One region of the Sutcliffiella sp. NC1 genome, then DNA from elsewhere that is predicted to be linked to it. Evidence: riboswitches for the same ligand, from Rfam matches in the RefSeq annotation. Region 1 holds a riboswitch; each other region holds the start of a gene.
The links. Region 1 has a riboswitch for S-adenosylmethionine ahead of O1A01_RS09020 (peptide-binding protein). Riboswitches for the same ligand answer to the same signal wherever they lie in the genome.
Positions count from the first base shown of each region.

Region 2: it holds a riboswitch for S-adenosylmethionine, as region 1 does, so the genes downstream of both, metK (methionine adenosyltransferase) here and O1A01_RS09020 (peptide-binding protein) in region 1, are expected to answer to the same signal.
Region 3: it holds a riboswitch for S-adenosylmethionine, as region 1 does, so the genes downstream of both, mtnK (S-methyl-5-thioribose kinase) here and O1A01_RS09020 (peptide-binding protein) in region 1, are expected to answer to the same signal.
Region 4: it holds a riboswitch for S-adenosylmethionine, as region 1 does, so the genes downstream of both, O1A01_RS12365 (O-acetylhomoserine aminocarboxypropyltransferase/cysteine synthase family protein) here and O1A01_RS09020 (peptide-binding protein) in region 1, are expected to answer to the same signal.

Region 1 covers NZ_CP115153.1:1,755,685-1,761,668, forward strand. The annotation lists gene O1A01_RS08995 (serine hydrolase) at 1-525, shown strand, start outside; gene O1A01_RS09000 (NAD(P)-dependent oxidoreductase) at 638-1,258, opposite strand; gene O1A01_RS09005 (hypothetical protein) at 1,310-1,576, opposite strand; gene O1A01_RS09010 (VOC family protein) at 1,611-2,033, opposite strand; gene O1A01_RS09015 (fasciclin domain-containing protein) at 2,330-2,830, shown strand; SAM riboswitch class I at 3,098-3,264, shown strand; gene O1A01_RS09020 (peptide-binding protein) at 3,465-5,084, shown strand; gene O1A01_RS09025 (hypothetical protein) at 5,150-5,500, opposite strand; gene O1A01_RS09030 (hypothetical protein) at 5,665-5,817, opposite strand.
Region 2 covers NZ_CP115153.1:3,891,251-3,897,234, forward strand. The annotation lists gene O1A01_RS20215 (glycosyltransferase family 4 protein) at 1-561, shown strand, start outside; gene O1A01_RS20220 (hypothetical protein) at 587-757, shown strand; gene O1A01_RS20225 (YebC/PmpR family DNA-binding transcriptional regulator) at 834-1,550, opposite strand; gene metK (methionine adenosyltransferase) at 1,840-3,039, opposite strand; SAM riboswitch class I at 3,223-3,366, opposite strand; gene pckA (phosphoenolpyruvate carboxykinase (ATP)) at 3,701-5,287, shown strand; gene O1A01_RS20240 (alpha/beta hydrolase family protein) at 5,355-5,984, opposite strand, start outside.
Region 3 covers NZ_CP115153.1:2,250,006-2,255,989, reverse strand. The annotation lists gene O1A01_RS11750 (pyridoxal phosphate-dependent aminotransferase) at 1-397, opposite strand, end outside; gene O1A01_RS11745 (carbon-nitrogen family hydrolase) at 574-1,359, shown strand; gene cspD (cold-shock protein CspD) at 1,665-1,862, opposite strand; SAM riboswitch class I at 2,680-2,836, shown strand; gene mtnK (S-methyl-5-thioribose kinase) at 2,938-4,125, shown strand; gene mtnA (S-methyl-5-thioribose-1-phosphate isomerase) at 4,138-5,184, shown strand; gene O1A01_RS11725 (DUF2087 domain-containing protein) at 5,244-5,822, opposite strand.
Region 4 covers NZ_CP115153.1:2,371,079-2,377,062, forward strand. The annotation lists gene O1A01_RS12350 (ATP synthase beta subunit C-terminal domain-containing protein) at 65-1,111, shown strand; gene O1A01_RS12355 (hypothetical protein) at 1,166-1,357, opposite strand; gene O1A01_RS12360 (hypothetical protein) at 1,583-2,530, shown strand; SAM riboswitch class I at 2,643-2,748, shown strand; SAM riboswitch class I at 2,870-2,975, shown strand; gene O1A01_RS12365 (O-acetylhomoserine aminocarboxypropyltransferase/cysteine synthase family protein) at 3,096-4,424, shown strand; gene metX (homoserine O-acetyltransferase MetX) at 4,408-5,478, shown strand; gene htpG (molecular chaperone HtpG) at 5,722-5,984, shown strand, end outside.

The sequences.
Region 1 (5,984 bases):
GCTTCAGAATATATAAATGATCAGCATGGTGGAGGTTTGAGCAATCAACAATTAGAGGAAATGCTTCAATCTATAACGCTAGAAGAATACAGAGAGCTTGCTTGGGAGATTCATAACGTATTGAAGAAGGGGGAGGCAGCATTTTTCGATGGTACTGTTTCCATCCCAATGGAGCTACAAAAAATATGGTCTAACCGATTACCAAACGCGACAGTAGAAGACTATGGAAAGGTAATGGAAGCGATTTCTAATGATAAGGCAACTCTTCCAGGAGGAGAAGGCATTCTCCGTGAAATAATGGAGTGGCCAATGGAGCTACATACTTCCAACCGAGAAAAGTATGCACACTTCGGAGCGAAAGGTGGTTCAACTGCATTTGTTTTAAACCAAGCTCTTTATATTGAAGACAAAAACGGAAAGAAAATCGAAGTAATTATTTTTACAGAGGGATTTAACTTTATTGAATTTATTAAAATGAATCGAAGTATGAACTCGTTCTTACTTAAAGTTCTTAATGAAAGATAGAGTTTAAGGTTCAACAACGTGGTGGATGTGGTTAAATAATAGCGGAAACTCGCTTTATATGGTGTGTTTCCGCTATTTGTGTATACGAGTTTCCTGTTCAGTCAATCATACATTAGTAGGCGATACCTACACGAGATTTAATATAATCGCTTGATTCAATCTGGTTATATGTAAATTCAGCTGTATCCGGTTCAGAAATTTCAGCCCCGTTCTCCGGTAAATAATTACGTTCTACACGATATTTACCTATTTTTTCTCCGTTCGGTAAATACGTAGGACAAACAATGGTCCAGTCGAGTGTTGACTCTTTAAGGATATCGTAAACTTTATGATGTTCTTCTGCTGCACGGGTTGACTTACGCTTTGATTCACTTGATAGATAACGAAGAGTATTAGGGGTAGTTCTACTTTGAAGAATACCTGCAGTTCCAACCGTTATCATTCGTTTAATACTCTCGTTTTCCATTGCCTCGATAATTAGTGGCATGCTTTCAGATAGAGTGTCGTTGCCATCCGTATTTAGTGCACTAATAACTACATCAATTCCATGCATTACCCGGACGATATCATCTTTATTTAACACATTCCCTTGAATGATCGTTAAATTATCATTGTTTATTTGTATTTTTTCGGGGGTGCGAACTATTACAGTAACACGATGATTGTCTTGAAGAGCATATGTAACTATTAGACTTCCAACTCGTCCTGTTGCACCTAAAACTAAAATATTCAAGAGGGAACCTCCTTTAGCAAATACTAATATTTTTCTGTAAAAATTGCAGATTTACCTATTTCTTCTTTCCAACACTTCGGGTTTCACTTTAGCCCATCTCACATACATTCCGTGCCCCTCATAACCGTTGTGGCTAATTGTGTAACCACCATTCTGTGCTTCATAAAACCTCTGCCCTGTTTCTAAGCTACGTGTAACCCAACCTTGATTACATATCATATTTTCTACACAGTACCTTTGTGCTTCTGCCATAGTCTTAAACACCTTACGTGGTTTATCTTGCCTACTAAACAAAACGATTGCTTTAACTTTCTCCATAATATTTCTCCTTTTGTTCTTAATGGTCTTAAGGTTACTCAATTGTATCCCATTGAGGATTCCAAACTACTTCCCATAAGTGACCATCTGGGTCTTGAAAGTGACCAGAATATCCACCCCAGAAAGTGTCGTGTGCGGGATCAGTTATAGTTGCTCCTGCCTGTTTTGCTTGTTCCATTATATCGTCAACTTCGGCTTTACTATTAACATTGTGACCTAAAGTAAATTCGGTAGTGCTTGGTGCAGATAAGGTAACTTTTGCTTCATGAGCAATATCTTTTCGATTCCAAATGGCAAGTTTTAATCCAGGTTGTAACTCAAAAAAAGCAACTGCGCCATTTTCAAATTCTTCACCGACTATGCCATTTGTGGGAAGGCCAAGACCATCACGATAGAAAACCAAAGATTTTTCTAAATTATCTACACCTAAAGTAATTACAGTAACTCGGGGCTTCATAAATGGCATCTCCTAAACTATATTGTTTAAGTTAATTATAACAACAATTAGTTATTAGGAAAAAATATATTTGATAAAGAGTACAACGTTTTTGAGATGGATTTGCGTGCACGCATATATTTGTAGCATTACTAAAAGTGTGTGCTTGACGATCCTGTCCAATTGTAATAGGAAATTTCTTTGGATAAAAATAACGACTAATCAAAATACTATACATTGGAGAATACATACATGGGGTGTGACGCATCATAAAAGCGTAACGGATAGTAGATGTAAATAAAAAGGAGGTAAGAAATATGAAGAAAGTGAAGTTGATTATGGGTTTATTAGTTGTATTAATGGTAATGTCCTTATCTACTAGTGCATTAGGAGCTGAGAATCCTGCACCTACGAAAGACATTGTTGATACAGCATTAGAAGCAGGTGAGTTTAAAACATTAGCAGCAGCTTTAGAAAAGGCTGGATTAGTGAACGCGCTAAAAGGTGATGGTCCTTTTACCGTTTTCGCACCGACTGATGCGGCTTTTGAAAAACTGCTAAAAGAATTAAACGTAACACCTGAGCAATTATTAGAAAGAGAAGACCTAGCAACAATTCTTCAATACCATGTAGTACCTGGTAAAGTCATGTCACGTGATTTAAAAGAAGGAATGAAGGCAAAAACACTTGCTACTAAAGAAGTAACTTTCTCTCTTAATCCAGCACGTGTAAATAATGCCAACATTGTGAAACCGGATATTCAGGCTTCGAACGGTGTTATACATGTCATTGATACGGTTTTAATACCTGCAAATTAATCGATATAAAGACTGAGTTCGTACTTATGGTACAGTTCAGTCTTTTCATTCTTGAAGTGGTAAATACTATTGTTTGCACTCATTTAGAGATTATACATCATGAAGCAAGAAAGATGATTTGCATATATTCTTACTTAAATTCCAAAAAATGTGTGGACGAGGGACCTGTCCCTCTGTCCCAAACTGTTTCTTTTTTCCTAATTTTATAATAATAGGTTGAATTTTTGTTTTTATTGTATTAATATAATAAAGCAACTTAATATGACACTCTTATCGAGAGCAGGCAGAGGGATTTGGCCCGATGAAGCCCGGCAACCGGTCGTAATACCATTGTGAGATGGGGCAACTAACAATTATGTTAGTAGCCTAGGATTTTCCATTGTGACACGGTGCTAATTCCAACAGAAAGATACTATTTTTCTGAGAGATAAGAGGTACGGACTTTTACATAAATGTGCCTCTTTTCTATTGCTTAGAAAAGGGGCTTTTTGTTTGGAAGAAGATCGGTAAAAAAGTAGGTGTCTGTTACTAATAAACCAAGTAAACATATCGTTTTACTTATTAAGAGGAGGGGATTCGTTAAACTTATTTTTTGAAATCATCTTAATGAGGAGAACAGAAGGAGGATTTTTACATGAATACAAAAAAAATTATTTTAAGTATTGCTAGTTTAGTAGTTACGATGAGTTTATTTTTAACTGGATGTGCCACTGGAACAGTAAATGAGGGTACCCAAAATGTGAGTGGGGACCCTGTTAATGGTGGAGACTTCATTATCGGAAGCACCGGTTCACCTACTATTTTTAATTCCTTATATTCCGTTGATACAACAAGTAGTGCTATTCAGGGTTTTCTTTTTAACGGATTAGTAAAAACAAATACTAGTTTAGAGTTTGAAGGAGACTTAGCAGAGGACTGGGATGTTTCGGAAGATGGCTTAACTTGGACCTTTCACTTGAAAGAAGGGGTGAAATTTCATGACGGTGAAGAATTAACCGCAGAAGATGTTGTATTTACATATAGCATTCCACTACATGACGATTACGCAGGTGCGCGTGCATCTGACTTTGAACAAATTAAGGACATACAGGCTGTTGATCCGTATACAGTACAAATTACACTAACAGAAAAATATGCACCATTTTTGTCAACGATGAGTTATCACATTTTACCGAAACATATTTTAGAAGATGTGCCGATTGGCGATTTGGCGGAACATCCATTTAACACGAAAGAGCCGATTGGAACTGGTCCATTCACGTTTGTTGAATGGAAAGATGGAGAGTACATAAAAGTAGAAGCAAATGAAGACTATTACGACGGTCGCCCTAATTTTGATTCTATCGTTTACAAAATTGTTCCAGATGCGAACTCGTTAATGGTTCAACTGCAAACAGGAGATATTCATCACATTGCTGTTCAATCAGAAGACCTTATGCTTGCACAAGATTTAGAAGCGCAAGGACTCATTCAGTTGCAATCTGGCCTTGGATTGTCGTATACGTATATCGGCTGGAATCAAAAAAATCCGTTATTTCAAGATAAAAAAGTTCGTCAAGCATTAACCCACGCTTTGAATAGAGAAGTAATTGTTGAAAGTGTGTTAGAAGGTGATGGTCAGCTAGCGAATTCTACAGCAAGTCCAGTTAGTTGGTCTTACACGGAAGATGTACCTGTATTTGATTACGACCTAGAAGCAGCTAAAGCTCTGTTGGCGGAAGCGGGTTGGGAAGATACAGATGGAGATGGCATTCTTGATAAAGATGGAGAGAAATTCGAATTCACACTAAATGTGAACCAAGGTAATAAAGCCCGTGAACAAATCGCGGTAATTGCGCAAGAACAATTAAAAGAAGTTGGTATTGAAGTGAACATTAAAGTGCTCGAGTGGAGCGCATTTGTAAGTGCAAACATGGCACATGAGTACGATGCATGTATTAATGGATGGAGTTTAGGGGTAGACCCAGATCAAACGGATTACTTCCACTCCAAACATAGAGAACAAGGGTTGAACTATACACAACACAGTAATCCAGAGGTTGATCAATTACTAGAGGAAAACGTAAAAATCTTAGATGATGAAAAAAGATTGGAAGTTTTACACGAACTATACCAACAAATCTCGGAAGACCAACCGTATACATTTTTATACTATCCAAACGTACATTATGCACTACCAATTAACTTAGGAGGATTTGAGTTTCACCCAAGTAACGGTTTTTATAACATAAAAAACTGGTGGTTAGCGGAGTAATTTAGATTACATGTCTAAAAAAACAGGAGGCGAATGCTAGCCTCCTGTTTTTTGTATAATCTTATTTACCGTTCACAAGTAATAACGAAAAACTCCCCTGTTCTCATCGAAACCGTTCGTGTCGGAGGACCACTTATTCTTTGACTACAGAATACATCAATTGTCGTTAATCCACAAAAAGCCCTAACGTATTGGTTTCGTCCTAAATTGACGTCGGGTAATCTTCTCGTTGGCGCTCCTATAATAGGTAAGCAAAACACAACACCAATTTCTCCTGGGTGTAAAATCTCTTCACTAGCTCTAGATGTCCTTGTTCTGCCTTCTTCATCCACGATCGTAATATAATGTCCAGGAGTGAGAGTAGAAAGACTATCTAGTAAAGACTGTCTAATAGTATTGATGATATTTTCTTGCATATTTTTTAACCTCCCTTATTTTCATAAGATAGAGTATGCATTTACTAGAGTGAATGATAGGGCATGGAAGTATGTTGGCATATAAATCAACATTTATCTATGAAAAAGTGAAGTAGATTAATAGTATGTAAAATTAAAACGCCAAGCAAAAAAGAAAACCAAAACTAATAGTCTTGGTTAACAGCTTCACTTAAAAGAAGAATATCTTTATATATTTCATTCCTAATGCAAGGGTCAGGGCAACGATAATACTCATCAACTAGTTTAGTTAATTCGTATAGAATAATAGAATATACACCGTCTAGGCACTTTGTCATGGTGACCACCTTTATTAAATAGTACGAAAGTAATTATATCTAAAAAAATAGAAATGTCATAGTATGTGTGACTAATTTTTTTGTCGCTTCATTTACTTCCAGACAATTTTCATGAGCTAATCGTTATCAATGGTCGGCGATACCCGGTAGAAGGGGTAGTAGCTAAG
Region 2 (5,984 bases), 2.1 Mb from region 1:
ATTAAAGAAAAATATATCCTCTTATGTGTAGGTAGACTTGCACCGGAAAAAGATGTTTTACTCTTACCTGAAATTGCTGAAAACCTACCTCCAGAAATCAAGCAAAACTCGCACTGGTTAGTAGTTGGCGATGGCCCACTTAAAGAAGAATTAAAGAAACTTGCACCAAAAAACATGACTTTTACAGGTTTTTTAAAAGGGGAAGAGTTGGCAGCAGTATATGCTAGCGCTAACGTTTTTGTATTTCCGTCTACAACAGAAACGTTCGGTAATGTAGTGTTAGAAGCATTAGCCTGTGGCACCCCAACGATTGCGGCAAATGCAGGTGGAGTACGTTCGATTGTCAAAGAAGGAGTAACAGGGTTTTTATGTGTTGAAAAAGATACGAATGAGTTTGTAGAAAAAATTACTTATTTTTTAAAAAATGAGGCTGTTATGTATAATATGAGTCAAAAAGCAAGACAATACGCATTAACACAGTCCTGGGATTCTATTTTCGATAATTTAGTAATGGAATACGAAGAAGTGTTAAAAAGTATTGCTCTTCAACATTTAGCTTAATTTTTTTAAAGAGGTGAGTAGTAATATGTCAACTTGGAATAAACAAGCTAGTAGAAATAATAATCTACCTCCTAACATGAATATTAAAAGCGAGTCTATATTAAATAAAAAGATTCAAAATAATATTCAAGAGCAAAATGGAATGGAACCGAATGAACAAGAGGAATTATTAAATAACCCACAGTCTGAAAGCTAAAGAAAAGGGTGTTCTAAATACTCGCCCCCAATTAATTACAATGGCGGCTGGCTATTTAGTACACCCTTTTAAATTATTAGCCTAAGTCTACGTTATGATAAACTTGTTGAACATCTTCTAAATCTTCTAACGCATCAATCATTTTCTCAAACTGTGCTAATGAATCTTCCGATAAGGTTACTTCCGTTTGAGGTAACATTGTTAATTCCGCTACTTTAAATTCTGTAACCCCTGCATTTTTAAACGCCTCTTGAACAGCATGAAATTGGTCTGGCTCTGCATAAACGATGACCGTATCTTCTTCCTCTAATATATCACGTGCATCAAGATCTGCTTCCATTAATAACTCTAATACCTCGTCAGCAGACTTCCCTTCTACACCAATAACCGCAGTCGAATCGAACATGTAAGCGACAGAACCACTTACACCCATGTTACCACCATTTTTACCAAAAGCAGCACGAACTTCCGAAGCTGTTCTATTCACATTGTTCGTTAATGCATCTACTATAACCATTGAACCATTCGGACCAAATCCTTCGTAACGAAGTTTATCGTAAGTTTCTTCTCCGCCACCTTTTGCTTTTTCAATGGCACGGTCAATAATTGCTCTCGGAACATTATATGTTTTTGCCTTTTCTAAAACAAAGCGTAATGCTTGATTTAGTTCTGGGTCAGGCTCTCCCTGTTTTGCTACTACATAAATTTCACGACCGAATTTCGCATATATTCGGCTCGTATTTGCATCTTTTGCAGCCTTTTTTTCTTTAATGTTGTTCCATTTACGGCCCATCAAAAACACTCACTTTCAACATAAGTCTATAAGCAGAAGTTTTATAGCAAATATATTATAACGCTATAGGCTATGATTTGTTAAGTGTTAGAAAAAATAAACATACAAAAGCGAAGGTGCTATAGTATTCTACCATGTTACAGTTTCACTTCGCTATCGTCCATGAATCTCTCCGGTGTATGCCTTCCGTATTCTTCTTCACTATGTTGTTAGTTTTGAAAATAAAAATCCTTTCAATTTTACACCAAAAAACTGCAAAGGAATCTCTGCAGTTTTTTGGTTACATCTATTAAGCGTTTGCTTGTTCTTTTAATGCAGTAGCTTTATCTGTACGCTCCCAAGGAAGGTCAAGGTCGTTACGTCCGAAGTGGCCGTAAGCAGCTGTTTGTTTGTAAATCGGGCGACGTAAGTCAAGCATTTTAATAATACCTGCTGGACGTAAGTCAAAATTAGCACGTACAAGTTCTACTAATTTCTCTTCTGATACTTTTCCAGTTCCGAAAGTATCAACTGCGATAGAAACTGGTTGAGCAACACCAATTGCATATGCTAGTTGCACTTCACATTTGTCAGCAAGTTCTGCAGCAACGATGTTTTTCGCAACGTAACGAGCAGCATAAGCACCAGAGCGGTCTACTTTAGTAGCATCCTTACCAGAGAAAGCTCCTCCACCATGACGTGCATAACCACCGTACGTATCAACAATAATTTTTCTACCAGTTAAACCAGCATCCCCTTGAGGTCCACCAATTACGAAACGACCTGTTGGGTTGATGAAATATTTAGTGTTTTCGTCAATTAATTCAGCTGGAACAACTGGATTAATAACGTACTCTTTAATATTGCGTTGAATTTGCTCTAACGTAATTTCTGGGTGATGTTGTGTTGAAATAACAATCGTATCAATACGAACAGGTTTGTCGTTCTCATCATACTCCACTGTTACCTGTGTTTTACCGTCTGGACGTAAGTATGGTAAGATTTCTTCTTTTCTTACTTCAGTTAGACGACGAGCTAATTTGTGAGCAAGAGATATTGGTAATGGCATTAATTCTTTCGTTTCATTACAAGCAAAACCAAACATTAAACCTTGGTCTCCAGCTCCAATAGCCTCGATTTCCGCATCTGTCATTTGTCCTTCACGTGCCTCTAACGCTTGGTCTACCCCCATCGCGATATCAGCAGATTGCTCATCTATTGAAGTTAATACTGCACACGTTTCCGCATCAAATCCGTATTTCGCACGCGTATATCCGATACCTTGAATAGTTTCACGAACAATTTTAGGAATATCTACATATGTAGATGTTGTAATTTCACCAGCAACTAATACAAGACCTGTAGTAACAGATGTTTCACAAGCTACGCGGGCATTAGGGTCATTTGCCAAAATAGCATCCAGGATAGAATCAGAAATTTGATCACAAATTTTGTCCGGGTGTCCCTCAGTAACGGACTCAGAAGTAAATAAACGACGTTGTTTTGTCATTTTATAAAGTTCCTCCTTTATAATTATCGGTGTATATCACCATCATGATACGGATCTCCACTTTCCCAATAAAACTTTAAGATAAGCTCCAATGTTAATATATAACGCTCTCCCTTATCTTGTGTCAAAATATAAAAAACCTTTCCTTTTTTTGAGGAAAGGTTGAAGATTTATCGCCTTTCACTCTTATCACGCAAAGCATATAATACTTTGCTTCAGGTTAGCACCTTTTCTCACTTCATTAAATATGCCCAGTATGTATTGCAGTTAAATGAGCAGGTTGCTGGGTTTCATCGGGCCTGTCCCTCCACCATCTCGGGATAAGAGTATCCGTTCAGTGATTTATATTATCGTAGTGAAACTATCTATGTCAACAAAAACCGACATTTTTCCTAAAGAAAAAAAGAGAAATACTTGTATTTTTATAATATAGTGAATATATACTATGAAGTAATCTTCCACTAGCTTTATCAACTACTACAATGTTAGAGTTCATCAATATGACGCTATCTATACCAAATTTGAGAAAAAAGTGTATTTTATGAACTTCCATTGTAATCTTTACATAAAATATCACAATTAGTATGGACTATTGATGTTAATGTGTTATACTTTTAATTATTAACATAAACAATACACTTTTCTGAAGGAGAGTTTAAAGATGAAAACGGTTGGTATCGATAACGGACTATCTACATTATTATATGGAAGCAATGCAAATGTACAATTATCTGTCCCACAATTGGTAGAAAAAGTTTTAGAAAGAAAAGAAGGAACTTTATCTGCAACAGGTGCAGTGCTTGCAACTACTGGAAAATACACAGGTAGATCACCGAAAGATAAATTTATCGTCCAAGACGAAATCAGTAAAGATAAAGTAGACTGGGGAAAAGTAAATCAACCTATTTCTGAAGATGTATTTGATGCATTATATAATAAGGTTGTTCATTACTTAGAAAACAAAGATGAAATTTTTATTTTTAAAGGTTTTGCAGGTGCAGACGAGAAGTATCGCTTACCAATTCAAGTTATCAATGAATTTGCATGGCACAACCTTTTTGCACACCAATTATTTATTCGTCCAACAGAAGAAGAAGTAGCAACACATGAAGCTGGATTTTCGATTATTTCGGCACCAACGTTTAAGGCTGATCCTTCAATTGATAAAACAAACTCTGAAGCATTCATTTTAGTATCGTTTAAAAAGAGAATTATTTTAATAGGCGGTACAGAATATGCTGGCGAAATGAAAAAATCAATTTTCTCGATTATGAACTACTTATTACCTGAAAACGGTATTTTGCCGATGCACTGCTCTGCTAACGTAGGTCGTGAAGGAGATGTGGCGTTGTTTTTCGGGTTATCAGGAACTGGTAAAACGACCCTTTCTGCCGATCCAAATCGTAAATTAATTGGTGACGACGAACATGGTTGGTCCAACACTGGTGTATTCAACATTGAAGGTGGTTGTTATGCAAAATGTATCGGACTTTCTCAAGAAAAAGAACCACAAATTTTTGATAGCATCCGCTTCGGATCTGTATTAGAAAATGTAGTATTAAATGAAAACAGTAGAATTCCTGATTACGATGATTCGTCACTAACAGAAAACACTCGTGCAGCATATCCATTACAAGCAATGAATAACATTGTTGATCCAAGCGTTGCTGGGCATCCAACAACTATTATATTTTTAACAGCTGATGCAACTGGGGTACTACCTCCTATTAGCAAATTATCAAAAGAACAAGCTATGTTCCATTTTTTAAGCGGTTACACAAGTAAACTTGCTGGAACAGAACGTGGCATCACTTCACCACAGGCAACGTTCTCTACATGCTTCGGATCACCTTTCTTACCACTACCTGCAACAACTTATGCAGAAATGTTAGGAAAGAAAATTGACGAACACAACGTTCAAGTATTTTTAGTTAATACAGGGTGGACCGGTGGAGAGTATGGTGTAGGTAATAGAATGAAACTTTCCTATACTCGTTCCATGGTGCAAGCAGCTCTTGAAGGTGAATTAACAAATGCAGAATTTCAACCTGATCCATATTTCGGAGTAAACGTACCTTTACATGTAACTGGTGTTCCTGACGAAGTATTACAACCTAAGAAAACATGGACTAGTGAAGCAGAATATGATAAAAAAGCACGTGAACTAGCAGAGAAGTTCAAACAAAATTTCACAAAATTCCAACATGTTCCAAATAACATTTTAGCTCTTGGTGGTCCAACAGTTTAATTAAAAAGCACGACTGTATGATAGTCTATACCATACAGTCGTGCTTTTTCTATGTAACAAGGTACTGCTATTGATTCTTCATCCACTCCGTTAATCTTCTCACTGTTCTTCGGTTTTGCTCTGGCGGAAAATAATGAGTAAATTCATAAAAATACCAACTTTCCACTCTTTTCTCTAATTCTTTCAAACGCTTCTCAAGACGAATGGAATGTTCAATTGACACATTCTCATCCTTAGCACCATGAATTAATAGTACAGGACTTTTAATCTTTTCTACTTCATATAGTGGCGTTCGCCAATCATATCGCTCTGGTACTTTATTAGGAGTTCCACCAACTACTCTCTTTAACATTCTACGTAAATCTACTCGCTCCTCATATGTTAAATGCATATCCGAGACACCGCCCCAGCATACAACTGACAGAACAGTAGGAAAATGAATGGCTGTTAATAAAGCCATTACACCTCCTCTTGAAAATCCAAACACATGGATGCGATCTGCTTGAACCTTTTCGTATCGCTCAAGTAATTGATAAGCCGCAAATGCATCTTGGCGATCATCTCCTGCGAAGTCTTCGTTTCCCTCTCCACCTTGGTTCCCACGATAGAATGGTGCCATCACAACAAAACCTTCAGACGCAAACTGAACAATTCTTGCTACCCTAACTTGTCCAACATTTTTTATTCCCCCACGCAA
Region 3 (5,984 bases), 490 kb from region 1:
AATAATCTGGATAGCCTGGATCAGGGACTAAAACGGTGTCACCTTCATTAAGCAAACAAACGGGCAGCTCTACTAATCCAGCTTTTCCGCCAAAAAGAACAGCTATTTCTGTTGCTGGATCTAACACTACATCGTATTCTCGTTTATAAAATGCTGCAACCGCCTCTTTTAAAAAATCATGGCCTCGAAATGGGGCATATTTATGATGTTGTGGTTTCAATACCGCATTTTGCATCGATTGTACAATATGTTGCGGTGTTGGCTGATCCGGATTTCCTTGTCCTAAGTTAATGACATCATGACCTAATGCAACTACTTTTCCGCTCTTTTCAACAAGGGATGCAAAAAATTGTTTTGGTAACGTTTGTAACAATTTTGATTGTTTAAAGTTTTTCATTTGTACACCTTCTTAAAAAAATGTTGAAATACTAGTGACAAATCATATAATGTTAAAAGCAAAATGTAAAGAGTTTTTTGAAATTTTCTGTAATGGGCTATACACAATGAATAATAAATTGTAAATTAGATGCAGGTAGCAGAAAACGACGAAGGCTAATAAAGGGGGACTTTTATATGTCATGGAAAGTAGCTTGTATTCAGTTTGATATAACGTTCGGTTCACCGCAAGAAAATGTTAAAAAAGTAGAAAAATTGATTATGGAAACTGTACAGAAATATAGCCCTAAAATTATCGTATTACCAGAGTTATGGACGACAGGGTACGATTTAACCCGGTTAGACGAAATTGGTGACAATAACGGTGACACTACTAAAAAAACACTTCAAATGTTAGCAAAAAAACATAATGTTCATATTGTCGGTGGTTCCGTTGCTAAAAATACATCTAAAGGTACATATAACACCATGTACACTGTAAACGACGAAGGCGATATTGTAGGTGAATATAGTAAGCTACATTTGTTTCAGTTAATGTATGAGCATCTATACTTACAACCAGGAAAAAATGATGGATTATTTCAACTAGATGGGGAAACTTGCGCTGGAGTTATTTGTTACGATATTCGCTTTCCTGAGTGGATTCGTACCCATACAACGGGAGGCGCAAAAGTGGTTTTCGTCGTTGCGGAATGGCCATTATCACGGCTCGAGCATTGGAGAGCTTTATTAATTGCTAGAGCTATTGAAAATCAATGCTATGTAGTTGCAGCTAACCGTGTTGGGAAGGACCCTAATAACGTATTTGCTGGCCATTCAATGATTATCGACCCATGGGGGGAAGTTTTAGCGGAAGGTTTGGAAGACGAAGCAATCGTTGTTAGTGACATTGATTTAGAAAAAGTGGAGAAGGTTCGGAAGCAAATACCGATATTCGAAGATCGGAAACCTAGTTATTATTAATACTATGTTAAAAGCATTGTAGCGTTATTGTTGCAATGCTTTTTTATTTTTATAGTATACATTTTTAAAAAACCTTTGGGGCAATTCTGAAAATAGGCTAGTAGTATGTTAGTTCGTTTCTCTTCGCGTTCAGTCATTTGATTTTCACGAGAGTATGTTGAGCGTTCCCTCCCCTTCCACTGCTTTTACTAACACGGTGGAAAAATCCTCCTGTTTATATTCTTTATGGTTCCTATTATGTTACATATTTATTAACTTAAAAAGGACTCCAAAATTGGAGTCCTTTTATTATTTGGCTAGCATTATTATTTTTGAACGTTAGCAGCTTGAGGTCCACGAGCACCTTCAACGATTTCGAAAGTAACTTCTTGACCTTCTTCTAAAGATTTGAAACCTTCGCCTTGGATAGCAGAGAAGTGAACGAATACGTCGTCTTGACCTTCAACTTCGATGAAACCGAAACCTTTTTCTGCGTTAAACCATTTTACTTTACCTTGTAACATTTTTTGTTCCTCCTTGCGGGTTAACCCACGTAAAAATTTATTACTATTCTTGCTCGTTCACAAAACACTTCCAGACGAAATTGCTATTATTTCTGACTTTCCACATTATTTTCACGAACAAAAATAATAACTTTATAATAACAGGAATATTGAAAAAGTTCAAGACATACAAACGATTTTACCTAGTAGAAAAATAAATTCGGGCAGTTGTCAAGTAATTTTCGGTTGCTGTTAAATATTCGAACAGTTGTATGTAATTTCTCATTGCTGTTAAGTAATTTCGGGTAGTTGCTAAGTAATTTTCGAGTGCTGTTAAGTAATTTCGAATTGTTGTTAAGTAATTTCCGAGTGCTGTTAAGTAATTTCGAATTGTTGTTAAGTAATTTCCGAGTGCTGTTATGTAATTTCGAATTGTTGTTAAGTAATTTCCGAGTGCTGTTAAGTAATTTCGAATTGTTGTTAAGTAATTTCCGAGTGCTGTTAAGTAAAATCAGTCGTCATGCACACTTTCTAAATTGCACGTAAAAAAGTTCATCCATCTTGCTTAGAGAACCGTCTTTTACTTTTGAAAGTTGACAATTTGCGCTTAAAATCTGATGTAAATTAGCATTCTCGCTCCGATAACAGTAACATTTATTATTTTAAACCGTCTGAGTGGGGCTAATGTGCTAAATTCATCTTTGAAGAGCAAAGAAAATAACAAACACTTCATTATTTTTAAAAATTTTCTTGACAATTATTACTTTTACAAGTTATGATTCTCACCAAGTGATATTTTACAAAAATACATACGAACGTAGTATTAACTACTACGAATCTCTTATCAAGAGCAGGTGGAGGGAATTGGCCCGATGAAACCCAGCAACCGACCGTAATATTGTCGTGAGACAAGGCGTTCTAATAGAACGCCGAAGCTTTTGCTTCGTAAGGCACGGTGCTAAATCCAGCAGAAATTACTTTCTGGCAGATAAGAGGTGCGAAGAATCGAACCTTCAAGCCTCTTTCAATATGGAAAGAGGCTTTTGTTATTTTTTTAACGAAAGCCTCCTACACACTTTTTATGGAGGGTTAAACAATGACAACATTAACTAAAACGTACGAACCATTAACAGAAACTACTGCAATCGAACTAGCAATTAAACTACATTTCTTTGAAAATAGCACTAGCATAAACTGTAAAGAAATAGGTGACGGCAACTTAAACTTAGTCTTCCACCTTACAGACGAAAATAACAAAGGTGTAATTATAAAGCAGGCATTGCCTTATGCAAAAGTCGTAGGGGAAAGTTGGCCACTTACTTTAAAGCGTGCTCAAATTGAAAGTAACTCATTAAAAGAAGCTGCCAAACACGTTCCTTCGCTCGTTCCAACAGTTTATTATACGGATGAACATTTAGCGATTACTGTTATGGAAGATCTTTCGCATTTAACGATAAGTAGAAAAGGCCTAATGAATGGTGAAGACTATCCTTTACTATCAGAGCATATCGGACAGTTTTTAGCCAAAACGCTATTTTACACTTCTGATTTCGGCTTAAATCAACAAAAGAAAAAACTTTTACAGCAACAATTCGCTAACCCAGAACTATGTAAAATTACAGAGGATTTAGTGTTTACAGATCCATTTTATGATAGTGAAACGAATAATTTCGAGCGTGAATTATTACCTGTCGTATCCGAGATTTGGAACGATTCTTCTCTTAAACTTGAAGTAGCAAAGTTGAAATATTCATTTTTAACAAATGGTGAAGCTCTACTACACGGGGATCTTCACACAGGTAGTATTTTTGCTAGTAATAATGAAACGAAAGTGATTGATCCAGAGTTTGCTTTTTTCGGTCCTATTGGGTTCGATGTTGGTCAATTTTTTGCTAACCTTATCGTAAATGCCCTTAGTAGAGAGCCACAAAAGCAAGGTGTATTATTTGATCATATAAATAAGACTTGGGACGTTTTTACGACTGAATTTACAAAACAATGGACTTTAGACAGTGTTGAATATTTTACGAAAACTGAAGGATATTTGTCCTACGTTTTTCAATCAATATTGGAAGACACAATTGGATATGCCGGTTGTGAATTAATTCGTCGTACCATTGGCCTTGCTCACGTAGCCGATTTAGATAACATCCCTTCCATAGAAACACGATTAAAAGCGAAAACAAAAGCTCTGCAACTTGGCAAATATTTTATTTTGAATAGAGCCAATATTCACTCTGTTGAAGATTTCATCCAAGTTAGCTTACAACATGTACAACAATAAGGAGTAGATATAATGACAACTGTAAGAAACATTCCCATTTCTGTCGAATGGAAAGATACGTATATAAAACTATTAGACCAGCAGAAGCTACCGAACGAAACTGTTTATGTACAATTAAAGACGATTGAAGATGTATGGGATGCAATCGTTACGTTAAAAGTTAGAGGTGCGCCTGCGATTGGGATTGCAGCGGCATATGGGTTAGCCCTTTCCACTAAACAATATAATGTAGAGTCTATGGATGAATTTAAAGATCTTTTCATTAAAGATATAGCTTATTTAGCGAGTTCTCGCCCGACAGCCGTGAACCTATTTTGGGCGTTAGAAAGATTAACAAATGTTTTACATGATAGCAAATCTGTAAACGAAGCAAAAACCAATATAGTTCACGAAGCGATACAAATTCAAGTGGAAGATGAAGCGGTTTGCCACCAAATTGGCGATAACGCCCTCTCTTTACTTCAAAAAGGCGATAAAGTTATGACCATTTGTAATGCTGGTTCTATCGCAACGGCTCGATACGGAACTGCTTTAGCTCCCTTTTACCTTGCAAAAGAAAAGGATTTTCCACTTTCTGTTTTTGCATGTGAAACTAGACCAGTTTTACAAGGTGCTAGATTAACAACATGGGAGTTACAACAAGCTGGTGTGGATGTGACGTTAATAACCGATAATATGGCTGCCCATACGATTATAGCTAAGCAAGTTTCTGCTATTATCGTTGGTGCCGACCGTATAACTGCAAACGGAGATACAGCTAATAAAATCGGTACATTAGGTTTGGCCATTTTAGCGAAACATTTCAACATTCCTTTTTACGTCGCTGCACCTTTATCAACTTTCGATATATCATTAAAAACTGGAGCTGAAATTCCAATTGAGGAACGAAGTGAAACAGAGGTTACGACAATTGCTGGCGTGAAAGTTGCTCCAGACGGAGTTTCTGTTTTTAATCCAGCCTTTGATGTAACACCGAATGAATATATTACAGCAATTATTACGGAAAAAGGAGTTATACTAGGAGATTTAAAAGAAGAAATAGTTAAGTTATTTCAGTAAAGTTTAGACGTTTGGTGATTTACCAAACGTCTCTTATTATTCTTAAAAGCTTGATTCCCTTATTCTATCTTAGCCCACATTTCTTTTGGATTTAGCTCATAAATACCGTTTTCTCTATACATATAGTGATTGTTAATAAATTCGCGTCTTATTGTAGCGTAGTCTTCATGATATTTTTTAATATACTCATTAATCTCTTGTTCTGTATATTTCTTCCCTAGTGTTACTCCTTCTAACATATGCTCAAAAATCATTAATCTTTTCTTTCGTTGAGCAGGAATTGTTTTTAATCTGCCATCAGGCAATAAAAAATTTTTAATAATATCTTCTTTTTGTTTTCCCATTACATCCATCCCCTTTTTCGCTCGATCCATTACTTTTAAAATAGATTCATTAAAAAACTTTAAATCTTTTTCATTTAAATAATAATAAATCGTATTTTTCTCTCGCTTCTCTTTTATTGCACTAACTTCTTTTAGCTTATTCATATGGTGAGATATCGTTGGAGGTGTAACACCAAGCTTCTCCGCTAATTGTTGGCCTGATAAAGGTTCCTCCGCGGCTAAAAGGATGAGCAGTTTAATTCGCGTTTTATCCCCTAACACCTTATAAAAGTTAACCATTTTATTTAATTGCATCTTTCAAAACCTCCACTAATTAGAAAACCATCTAATTAGATGGTTTTTTTCAACATTTTTTACCAAGCCTATACAATATTTGTTGTTTTTGTTCTTTATCAATTACATGTAATTTACTTAAAACTTCCGTATAAAAAACTAATTTTTTCCGTTTACGCATTA
Region 4 (5,984 bases), 620 kb from region 1:
AATAAATTACTATTTAAAGTAACAACAAGACTTTTCTTAAAATTAAAAAAGGAGTGGAGAAAAGATGGAAAATTTAAAACTTAATGTCCCATTATTAAGAAAGAGGGTTCCCAATTTAACAAGTGCTGCCCGAGCAGTAGGCTTGCGACCAGCTACCGTTTCTAATTTATGTACAGGAAAAATTCCAGTTGGAAGAGCAGAAGTTAGAACAATTGTTGCGTTAGCATCTTTAGCGAAATGTAGTTTAGACGAACTAATAATTAGAGAAGATTCTATCGAAATGTTGGAAACGGGTATTAAAGTTGTGGATTTATTTGCTCCTATAGTGAAAGGAGGAACGGTCGGATTAGTAGCTCGTCCAGGAATGGGCCAACTAGTTGTTCTTGCAGAGTTGTTTCATAATCTTAAACAGAATGGATATCGTACAATACTTCAAAAACCAGAAGGCATTTATCCAGAGCTCCAAGATTTGTATCCATTAGTAGATATACTATCAAATTCAATTAATGAAACGCATGAAGTAATAGTAAATAGTTCAAATAGTAACAATCATATTCTTTTTGCTACCGATAGAGAGCATGTACTAACTGGAGAGACATTCGAGTTACAAGAGAGATTAGAGCAAGAAGGAATTTCAAACGTTACGACAATTCTTCTGGATCTAAAAGGAGAAGTAATGGATGAAGAAATGCCATATGGTCCGTTAGAAACTGTTTGGCACTTTGATGCGGACTTAGCTGCAAGATTTAAATTCCCTGCCGTAAATCCAATTTATTCTACTTCGTCTATATTAGAAGGAGCATATATTGATCAAAATCACTTATCAGTTCAACAACGTGCAAAAAAATTATTACGTCGTTATCGTGAATTACGTGCGCTAGTTCAAGTAAGAGGAAATCAAGCAATCCCGATTTCAGAGAAAGAAACGTACGAAAGAGGGGAAAAACTTGAAGCATATTTAACGCAACCTTTTTTCGTAGCGGAAGAGCATACGAAAGTAAAAGGACAATCGGTTTCTTTACAAGAAGTTATACAAGATGTTCAAACAATCATAAGTGGCGGTGCAGATGGGCGTAGAGTAGAAGATGTTACTTTTGTAGGTAGGCTTTAATATTCATAGTTTAGCGATGTAACGACAAAAAAAAGAGACACAATTTGAATTCAATCAAACTTGTGTATCTTTTCTTTCGTCGTTATTTGTTTGCACATCTTTATTGAGCTTCATAATTTCAAGTTCCAATTTTTTATGTTCAAGCTCTAATTCTTTTTCTTTTAATTCATAACTTTTTTTCTTATCATAACCATAATATAGTAGTGATAGTGCCACTATAATTGTTGATGCAATATAAATATCCATCCACCCACACCCTTTCAAGTGCAATTTCTTTTATATTTTAACATACTAAGGCCATTTGAATGGTTAAGAAGTAGTTGCCAAGCCTTTTTAAAGATTACTTAATATACGGTATATTAGGTAAAAAAGTTTCAACTATTATTAGTTTGCTTTTTATATTAAAAAAAATGAAACCTTTTCCACCCTAAAACGTTTGAATATTATGACATAAGGAAAGGGGGAAACACAATGTTAAAAAGGATATTGATTGTTTTCCTATTTACGATTATTTGTTTTACTATTTCAATCGTTTGGTGGAGTACTCAATCAAATGTTTCAAGTGGAATATATCCTTTAAATAGTGGTGGCTCTATCGTGTTAACAGTGGAAGAGAACATACCAATTGCGTCATTTTCACTACCTGTTGTGTGGGTAAAAGCTCATCCATGGCAAAAAACGCCTACTATTGATAAATTAATTTTTAGAGATGACAAAGGTAATGTTTTCTCAAAAATGGAAGGGGAATACATTTTACAAGTGGATGAGGATTTACCGTGGTATAAAAGGAACATTCACTCAGAAGTAGAAATGATGATAAACGGTGAATCTAAAGTTACAATTGGGGAAAGGACAATGACCTCGATAAAGGATAGTTTTGATGAAAACTACATGCTGAATTCATTACAATTACAGGTTAACGGGATGGAAGAAACTTTCTCAATGGATAAAACGTACCAATTTACGTTAATAGGTAATGAAGATCAAGTTAGTCATAATAGATGGGTTATGAATGGCCTACTAGGTTTTAATGGAACAGGTTATATATTTAGATTAGATGGCCCAAAGGGAGACGTATTAGAACGCATACTGTTTTGGCTACCAGGTATGACAGAAAATGATATAAATAATATGATGTACACATTTGATGATGATTTTGAATTATACTCGAATGAACTTGATGAATTTAATGGTGAACCTCTTAATTTACCATTAACATTGACGGAAAGAGAAATGCTCCTATATATTCCATTATCCTCCAAAAATATTGATGAGCTAAAAGGGAAAATAGTATATATACAACCATTCTTCCAGTTTAGTAATCAAGATGGAGATCAATATTACTCTGGAGGTATGGGTTCTATAGGTGAATTCTACCCTAAAATCGGCGGAATAAACTTAATATTACCAGAAGAATGAACATACTAATCATAGATTAAAAGTATGTTTTTAAAAAAGATTACAAAAACTATTGACAGAAAATATTTAAAATTGTTATTATTTTATTTAACAACATAATAATAAATGAAACTTCTTATTAAGAGTGGTGGAGGGAACAGACCCGAAGAAGCCCGGCAACCTTCAAACGATTTGAAAGGTGCTAAATTCTGCAAACATTATTGTTTGAAAGATAAGGAGAGGACTGCATATTAATCCTTTCTAATCTTTTAGAAAGGATTTTTAATTTTTGGAGGTGGCGACAACTAGGAATATATTATTGTACGACATCATAACGTAAAATATTTACAACTTTATAAACTCTTATCAAGAGTGACCGAGGGGTCAGGCCCGATGACGTCCAGCAACCTTCAAAAACTTGAAAGGTGCTAAATCCTGCAGACACTTTTTGTCTGGAAGATAAGAGGAGGGAAAATGAACCTCTTCTTATGAAGAGGTTTTTATTTTTGTAGATATTGTAGGCTAGTCAATAGATATTCAAGAAAAAAAGTAAACTTAAAAAATATTAATTTTGGAGGAATGTAACATGTCAAATAATCAAGAGTATAAGTTAGAAACAGTTTTATTACACGGTGGTCAACAAGTAGATCCTACAACAGGTTCACGAGCAGTTCCGATTTATCAAACAACTTCATATGTATTTGAGAGTACAGAACAAGCACAAAACTTATTCGGACTTAAAGAGTTCGGAAACATTTATAGTAGAATTACGAATCCAACAGTTGATGTTTTTGAACAAAGAATAGCGCTATTAGAAGGTGGGGTTGCGGCAGTTGCGTTAAGCTCTGGGATGGCTGCTATTACCTTTTCCATATTAAACATAGCTCAAGCTGGTGATGAAATAATTGCTGCTGAAAACCTGTACGGTGGAACATATAATTTATTCGCAAACACACTACCGAAATATGGAATCAAGGTACATTTTGTAGATACAACAAACCCAGAAAAAGTTAGAGAAGCAATTACCCCTAACACAAAAGCTGTTTTTGCAGAAACAATCGGCAATCCAAGTTTAAACGTGTTGAAAATTGAAGAGATTGCAAACGTTGCGCATGAAAACAATGTTCCATTAATTGTTGATAATACGTTTGCACCGTATGTATGTCAACCGCTTAAATGGGGAGCTGATATCGTTGTACATTCTGCAACAAAATGGATAGGAGGTCATGGTACAACAATCGGTGGGGTCGTTGTAGATGGTGGAACTTTTAATTGGGATCAACCGAAATACCCTGGTTTTATAGAAAAAGATGAAAGTTATCACGGTCTTCGATTTGCCGAGACGTTCGGTCCATTAGCTTATGCTGTAAAGCTACGTGTTCAACTATTAAGGGATATCGGTGCATGTTTAAGCCCACAAAGTGCTTTCCTTCTATTACAAGGGTTAGAAACATTACATTTACGTATGGAAAGGCATAATGAAAATGCGAAAGAAATAGTTGCATTTTTACAACAACATCCTGCTGTTGATTGGGTCACTTTCCCAGGTTTAGAAAACCATTCATCAAACCATTTAGCAAAGAAATATTTAAACAATACGTACGGATCAATTATTGTATTTGGAATTAAGGGTGGAAGAGAAGCAGGTAGAAAAGTCATTGATAGTGTAAAATTATGGTCTCACCTAGCGAATGTCGGGGATGCTAAATCGCTCATTATACATCCAGCTTCAACTACACATCAGCAAGTATCTTCTGAAGATTTACAGAAAACAGGAGTTACAGAAGATTTAATACGTTTATCGGTTGGCATAGAATCCGTTGAAGATTTAAAAAATGATTTAGATCAAGCCTTTTATTCAGCTACTGGATTTACTGTGAAAGGGGCAATTGCTGGAGATGCTTCAAACAAATAATTTATACGAAGTCGGAAAGGTTTGTATTGGTGACTTTGAATTGGAGAGTGGTGTCCATTTAAAAGATGTGGAAGTCGCTTATGAAAGAGTAGGGAACCTTTATGGCGATAGTATAATAGTTTGTCATGCTTTAACAGGAAACCACTTAACAGTCGGGACATCGGTGTCCCCTGGCTGGTGGAGAGATCTTATCGGACCTTCACGTTATATCGATACGAACAAATATAATGTTATTACGATGAATGTGCTCGGAGGCTGCTCGGGCTCAACTGGTCCTACTTCTATAAATCCTGAAACAGGAAAAAAATATAGGGGGGATTTTCCTACTATAACCATTCGAGATATCGTTCATAGTCACAAAAGAGCGTTAGAAAAAATAGGAGTAACAGAAGTGCTATCAATTATTGGTGGTTCATTGGGTGGCATGCAAGTTTTAGAATGGGGGATACTTTATCCCCATTTTGCAAAACATTTAATACCGATGGCAGTTACCCCTACCTTATCCGATTATGGTATTGCATTCAATACGATTGGAAGACACGCTATTCAAAATGATCCAGCTTGGAACAACGGTTTTTATGAGGAACAATCGATAAAAGGTTTAGAAGTAGCAAGAATGGTAGGGCTTGTTACGTATCGTTCGCAACGTTTATTTAACAACCGTTTCCAACGTGAAAAAAAGAACGCATCCCAATATCAAATAGATTCCTATTTGAAATATCAAGGAGAAAAATTTGTAAAACGTTTTGATGCAAATAGTTATTTGTGTTTGTTGCAAGCGATGGATTCTTTTGATATTGGATTTAAGAGACATGGGATAGAAAAAGCATTAAAAAATATCGAGAGTTCGTTAACGATGGTGGCTTTTTCGCATGACCTATTATATCCACCTACAGTAATAGAAGAAACAGTATTATTACTTAAAAGAGTTGGCAAAGTAGCAAACTATATTTATGTACAAACAGACTTTGGGCATGATGGATTTTTAGTAGAATTTGAGAAGTTTGGAACGGAGATTTCGTTACAGTTACAAACGGTATTGCAGACACGGTAAAAAATAAATTCTGTTATTTGAATAGTACTTCAGAAGAGGTTGGGACATACTATTTTTATTAGTCTCAGCCTCTTCTTTAAGTTTTTTACCTGATTGCTATATGTATTTCTCCAACTAACCTTCTTTTAGTTCACCCCTTCTATTGACAAAAATCAATAAAATATGTTATTAAAATAGTGGGTTAGCACTCTTATGATTAGAGTGCTAAAGTAATTACTTAACAGAAAGAGAGGAGATTAAATCATGGAAAAGAAACAATTCCAAGCCGAATCGAAAAGATTGTTAGAAATGATGATTAACTCTATTTATTCTCAACGTGAAGTGTTTTTAAGAGAGTTAATCTCCAATGCAAGTGATGCAATCGATAAACTGTACTATAAGGCATTAACAGATGCTACCCTTACATTTAATAAAGAGAGCTATTACATAAAAATTATCCCTAACAAAGAAGAAAGAACGTTAACCATTATGGATACTGGAATTGGAATGACTGCGGAGGAATTAGA